Catenuloplanes indicus: one gene and its partner. The protein of the gene in region 2 interacts with the protein of the main gene of each other region in a pairwise test. Links are inferred from orthologs where the notes say so. Each region holds a gene or a part of one and is shown on either strand. Other genes may lie near its edges. The genes, in order: J2S42_RS21340 and rsfS.

Evidence for each region.
Region 1: the proteins of rsfS (region 2) and J2S42_RS21340 interact in binary tests that used the Escherichia coli proteins (3 or more experiments, as listed by UniProt). The link is inferred for Catenuloplanes indicus from one-to-one orthologs.

The regions. Positions count from the first base shown.
Region 1 is NZ_JAUSUZ010000001.1:4,749,667-4,752,887, forward strand. Bases 189-3,095 are described here. They hold J2S42_RS21340 (ATP-binding protein), read right to left. Parts: upstream 2,226-3,095; coding sequence 1,152-2,225; downstream 189-1,151. Other genes in these bases: J2S42_RS21335 (DUF5682 family protein), read right to left, coding at 189-1,155; J2S42_RS21345 (DUF4132 domain-containing protein), read right to left, coding at 2,240-3,095. In the rest of the region: more of J2S42_RS21335, read right to left, coding at 1-188; more of J2S42_RS21345, read right to left, coding at 3,096-3,221.
Region 2 is NZ_JAUSUZ010000001.1:3,272,802-3,275,810, forward strand. Bases 130-2,824 are described here. They hold rsfS (ribosome silencing factor), read right to left. Parts: upstream 1,832-2,824; coding sequence 1,427-1,831; downstream 130-1,426. Other genes in these bases: J2S42_RS14660 (DegV family protein), read right to left, coding at 130-299; J2S42_RS14665 (hypothetical protein), read right to left, coding at 329-766; J2S42_RS14670 (histidine phosphatase family protein), read right to left, coding at 804-1,430; nadD (nicotinate-nucleotide adenylyltransferase), read right to left, coding at 1,934-2,530; pepN (aminopeptidase N), read right to left, coding at 2,643-2,824. In the rest of the region: more of J2S42_RS14660, read right to left, coding at 1-129; more of pepN, read right to left, coding at 2,825-3,009. UniProt on the Escherichia coli protein: Functions as a ribosomal silencing factor. Interacts with ribosomal protein uL14 (rplN), blocking formation of intersubunit bridge B8.

The DNA of each region.
Region 1 (3,221 bases), 1.5 Mb from region 2 along the record:
CCGCTCCAGCTCCGCGGTGGCGTGGTGCACCAGCGGCGGCGCGGGCGTGTCGGGGTGCAGCCTGCCGACCCGGTCGCCGCTGAGCGCCGCGACCATCTCCACCACCACCGGGTGCGTACCGGGCGCCGGTGTGCCGCGCGTCGACCAGGGCAGCGCCACGTCCAGCGCCTCGTCCAGCAGCGCGGACGCGAGCCCGTCCAGCACGTCGGTCCGGGATCGGTGCCGGTGCCCGCGCACCAGCGCCAGCCCTTCCGCGGACGCTGACGCGGCGATCAGGTCCGCGGTGGAGAGCCGCTGCTTACGCTCGCGCAGCCGGCCGGCCACGGTCGCCAGCAGGTGGTCCGCCGCGGCCTCCGGTCCCTCCTCGAAGAGCCGCTGATAGTACGCCGGGGACGGCATGCCCGACTGGTAGCCGTCGAACGAGTCGAGGCGCCGGAACGAGTACGGCACCAGGTAGCTGCCACCGGCCGCGTCCGCCGGGAGCGCGTGCTCGACCGGGTCGTCGTCGCCGGGCAGCACGGCCAGCCGGACCAGTGCGGGCCGGTGGAAGCCGCCGGTCACCACCACGATCGGGCGGTCACCGGCCTCCCTGCGGGTTCGGCGGATCCAGGACGCCATGTACGCCTCGCGCGCCTCGTCGTCCTCGCCCGCGCCGCCCTCGGTCTCGCCCCGGATCAGGTCGAAGTAGGCGGCCAGCCGGTCCGCGATCCCGTCCGGGTCCGGGATCTCGAACAGGTGGTCCCAGAGCGTGTCCACGTTGTCCACCGCGAACTCGCGGCAGAGCCGGTCGATCACGTCCGCGTACCGCTGGTCCGCGTCCGCGTACCGGTTGCGCCGCTCCGCGAACGCCGGGTGCCACGCGGGCAGGTCGATGAAGCGCAGCTCGGCGCCGGCCGCGCGCCCTGCGGTCAGCGCGGCCCACTCCGGCGAGTAGTCGCAGAACGGCGCCCAGGACGCGTGGTGCCGCTCGCCGTCCCGGTAGCTGCTGAACACCGCGATCGGCAGTTCGTGCCCGAGCAGCAGCTCACCGATCCGCGCGTTCATCTCCGCCGGGCCCTCGACCAGCACGTACGCGGGTCGCAGGTCCTCGATCGTCTCCCGGACCAGGCGCGCGCACGCAGGACTGTGGTGCCGGACGCCGATGAACGTGATCATCCGGGGAGCACGTGCCGGGCGTCGTAGAGCGCCTTCCACGCCGCGCCCTTGCGACCGCGGGCCTGCTGCTCCAGGTACCGCCGCAGCTTGGCCAGGTCCTCCGTGCTGTCCTTCGCCGCGGTGCCGGCCAGGCAGGAGACCACGTCCTCGGCGGTGCCGGCCTCGCCGCGCAGGAACCAGCCGCGCAGCCCGACCGCGTGCGCCACCGAAACCGCCTCCGCCGTGCTCATCACGGACGTCAGCTTGTCCATCGAGTCGCCGCGCGCGGTCTGCCCGACGCGCAGCTCCCGGAACGTGGTGACCAGCACCTCCAGCACGTCCCGGTGCGGCGCGGCGGTCACGCCGGAGCGCCGCAGCAGCGCGGACGCCTCCGCCTCGACCAGCGAAAGCTCGGTGGCCAGGTCCGCGATCGGGAAGACCGTCTCGAAGTTGAAGCGGCGCTTCAGCGCGGAGCTCATCTCGTTGACGCCGCGGTCGCGCGTGTTCGCGGTGGCGATGATGTTGAAGCCCTCGGTCGCGAACACCATCGCGTCCGGCCCGGTCAGTTCCGGCACGGCCAGCACCCGGTCGGAGAGCGGCGAGAGCAGGCAGTCCTGCACCTCCAGCGGGCACCGGGTGATCTCCTCGAACCGGACCACCTTGCCCTCGGCCATGCCGCGCAGCAGCGGCGCCGGGACCAGCGAACGGGTCGACGGCCCGTCCGCGACCAGCATCGCGTAGTTCCACGAGTACTTGATCTGGTCTTCCGTGGTGGCGGCGCCGCCCTGGATGGTCAGCGTGGAGTCGCCGGAGACCGCGGCCGCGAGCAGCTCGGACAGCAGCGACTTCGCGGTGCCGGGCTCGCCGACCAGCATCAGGCCGCGGCTGGTGGCCAGGCTGACCAGTGCCCGGTCGATCAGCGACGGGTCGCCGACGAACTTGCGGGAGATGCCGTGCCGCTCGTCGCCGATGATGAACCGGCGTGCGGCGCGCAGGCTCAGTGCCCAGCCCGGCGGGCGCGGATCGGAGTCCGTGTCCCGCAACCGCCGCAGCTCGTCCGCGTACCGAACCTCGGCCGGTGGACGCTGCATCGTCTGGACATCGGTCACGCGGTCACCTCGTTCAGATCGCGGATGATCTCGGAGATCGTGATCTCGTCGAGCTCACCCAGCTTCGTGGACTTCCTGTCCCGCTGCCAGTAGGCACCGGGGCCGTGCGCGGCGACCTGGTCCAGGCGCTGCTCCGGGAAGTAGTCGACCGCGCCGACCGCCATGCCCGGGTCCATGTAGACCATCATCATCAGGTCGTCGGTCAGGTCGCGTTCGAACCAGCCCTGATGGCCGCCGTCGCCGACGTCGCCGCGCCGCCAGCCGCGCCGTTCGAGCCCGAGCAGCTTCGTGGTCGGCACCTTGACGTTCTTGAAGCGCAGCAGCTCGGTCTGCTCCCGCTCGGCCGGCTCCAGCCGGAAGATCTCGCGCCCGAGCTGCGGGAACGGTTGCAGCAGTTCGTAGTCGGCGAAGACCTCGGCCCAGCGCGGCAGCGCGTCGCCGAGCGTGATCGGGTGCACGACGCCGAGCACGGCGCTCTCGGCCACGGTCACCGGCTCATCATCCACGCCGGCGAACGTGCGGTCCTCCGCCACCCGCAGCGTGGCGGTCAGCGCGCCGCGCTCGTCGTAGACGCCCCACACGAGCCGGCGCACGATGTGCACCAGCAGCGGATGCCCGACCAGGTACTGCGCGAACTCCGCACCGCTCCAGCGCCGGCCGTTCACCATGGCGGTCTCCAGGCGCCGGATCTGGTCACCGGCGACCGTGCGAACATCCTTTTTCAAGCCCGAGAACCGGCGGTACGCCTCCGGCGCGAGCTCGGCGTCGTCCTTGACACCCGGCTTCGGCAGCGCCTTGAGCGTCTTGCCGCCCTCCCCGGCTGCCACCCCGCCGTCCACCCCCGACCGGACCGAGGCCGCCTCTCGGACGAACGGCTTCAGCTGCTCGTCGAAGCCGACCACGAAGCGGCGCGACCCGTAGTCGAGCGTGAGACTGCCGGAACCGTCCAGCCCGAAGTCGGGCAGCAGCCGGTCGGCG
Region 2 (3,009 bases):
GCGGCCAGCTGGGCGGCCTCGACCGTGCCGGACAGACGGGCGGAGAGGTGCACGGAGACGACGCCGGTGGCGCCGCCGTCCAGTAGCCGCCGGTACGCCTCGGCGAAGCGCTCCGGTGCCGGCCGGGACGTGGTGACCGGCACGCGCCGGTCACGCAGCATCCGGGACAGCTCGGCGGAGCTCAGGCCCGGGACCTCCGGCAGCTCACGGTCGCCGACCACGACGTGCAGCGGCACGACCGTGAGCCCGCCCGTGTCCGGCAGGTACGCCGTGGAGTCCGTGACGACCGCGACTGACATGCCGGGCACGGTAACGCATCCTGGCCGGTTCAGCCCGCTCGCACGGATTTCACCTGCAGTGGCGTGCCCTGCTGGCAGGTGCTCATGATGTTCTCGCCGAGCGTGCCGGTGACGGTCACCCGCGCGCCGACCTTGGCCACGTTCACGTCGCCGCCGAGCAGCAGGTAGGACGTACGGCCGTCGGAGATGAGCCGGCAGCCCGGCTCGACACCGGCCGTGACCTGCCCGGTCACCGTGATCTCCAGTGGCTTGTCCGGCTTGCCGGACATGTCCGGAAGCGGGATGCCGGGATCGGACGGCAGCAGCGGGTCCGGCGACGGCGTGACCGCGACGGAGGACGGCGCGGCCGTGACCCCGGGCCCCGACGACGACGGGGACGACGAGGGCGATGAGGACGGCGCCCCGCAGGCGGTCAGCGCGAGACCGGCGACGACGACGGGCAGGAGAAGGAACCGGCGCATGGTCATGATGGCTACGACGCTACCGGCCGGCGCCGGGTTCCGCTCAGACCGGCGCCGGGATCGCCTTCTCCGGCCACGGGCCCACGTTGTGCGCACGCAGCTGCCAGCCGCGCGGCGACTCCACGATCTCGGTCCAGTGGCAGTTCTGCAGCGGCCGGATCGCGGCCATCACGGCCGACGGCCAGCTCAGCATGTCGCCGAAGCCCTGCCGGGCCGCCCCGCCGTGGGTGGCGACCACCACGACCGCACCGGGGTGCCGCTCCGCGATCTCGCGCAGCGCCTCGCCGACCCGCTTGCCGACGTGGTCGTTGCGCTCGACCTCCGCGCCCACGTCCGGGTCGCCGCCGGTCCACCGCGCGTACGCCTCCGGGTGCCGCTCGGCGATCTCCGGGTTGGTCAGGCCCTGGAACTGGCCGTAGTGCCGCTCACGCAACCGCGCGTCCTCGGTCACCGGCAGCTCGGTGAGCGCGGCCAGCGCGTCCGCGGTGTGCCGGGCACGGAGCAGGTCACTGGCGTAGAGCGCGGCCGGCTCCAGCCCGGCCAGCAGCGGCGCGGCGGTGGCCGCCTGCGACCGGCCGAGCGCGTTCAGCGGCACGTCGGTCTGGCCCTGGACGCGGCCCTCCGCGTTCCAGTCCGTGTTGCCGTGCCGCCAGATGATCAGTCTGGTCACGCCGCCGAACCCGCGCCGGCCTCGGCCTCGACCAGGTCGCGGTCGACGAACGGCACGATCGGGCAGTCCTTCCACAGCCGGTCGAGCGCGTAGAACTCGCGTTCCTCCGAGTGCTGGACGTGCACGATGATGTCGTTGTAGTCCAGCAGGACCCAACGACCGGATCGCTCACCCTCCTTGCGGATCGGCTTCGCCTTCTCCGGGAGCTTGAGCAGCTCCTCCTCGATGGCATCGACGATCGCGAGCACCTGGCGCTCGTTCGGCGCGGAGGCGATCACGAAGGCGTCCGTGATGGGAAGCTGGTCGCCGACGTCGATCACGACGACGTCCTCGGCCTTCTTGTCTGCGGCGGCTTGAGCGGCAGCAAGGGCCAGCTCTAGGGCGCGCTCGGGTACCGTCACCCGGGCTCCTTCCGTGGGTACAGCAACAACCGTTCCAGGGTCTCACAACCGAGGACCGATCGTCTCCTCACTTCCGCCCCAGATCGGATACAAGGGGATAAACTACCCAGCGTACAGCCCTCGTTTTGCGATGTACTGCACCACACCGTCCGGCACCAGGTACCAGACCGGCTTCCCGGCCACCACGCGCGCGCGGCAGGCGGTCGACGAGATCGCCATCGCCGGGATCTCGACCAGGCTGACCGCGTCCTCCGGCAGGTGCGCGCTGGACAGCTCGAAACCCGGACGGGTGACGCCGACGAACCGGGCCAGCTCGAACATGCGCTCCGCGTCCTTCCAGGAGAGCATCTTCTCGACCGCGTCCGCGCCGGTGATGAAGAACAGCTCCGCGTCCGGCCCGTAGACCGCGCGAAGGTCACGCAGCGTATCGACGGTGTAGGTGGGTCCCGGACGGTCGATGTCCACCCGGCTCACCGTGAAGCGCGGGTTGGACGCGGTCGCGATCACCGTCATCAGGTACCGGTCCTCGGCCGGCGTGACCGCCTGCCGCCCCTTCTGCCACGGCTGCCCGGTCGGGACGAAAACCACCTCGTCCAGCCCGAACCGATCCGCGACCTCACTGGCCGCGACCAGGTGACCGTTGTGAATCGGATCGAACGTGCCGCCCATGATGCCGATCCGCTGCCCACGCTCACCCACGCCAGTGATCTTCCCTCGCTCGTGCCCGACCGGCAATCCATCGTCAAAAACAAGATCAAAATCCACGGCCACCAGGGGGTACGACCGGGAGCCGCACCCCCTGGCTCCACGGTCAGACGCCGCGGGCCTTGAGCGCCCGGCGCATGTCGTCGTCCGCGTCGGTGACCGCGCGGCGTACCGCCGGATGCAGGTCGTCGCGCGCGAGCAGGCGTGCCGCGGCCGCCCGCGTCTCCGTCGACACCGCGAACGCCGGGAAGGTGAGCGCGGCCAGCCGCTCCGCCGACCACCCGGACCGGAGTCCCGCCGCCGCCGGGATCTCCGCGAAGTACCGCGCGACGAACGGCGCGGTCAGCTCACTCTGCTCCGGATGCCAGAATCCCTGCGCGTACGCCACCAGCGAGCGGTTGGACAGCGTCTCGTCCGTGTAGAGGCGCTGCCAGGCCCGCTCCTTCGCCTCCGGATCGGGCAGCGCGGCCCGG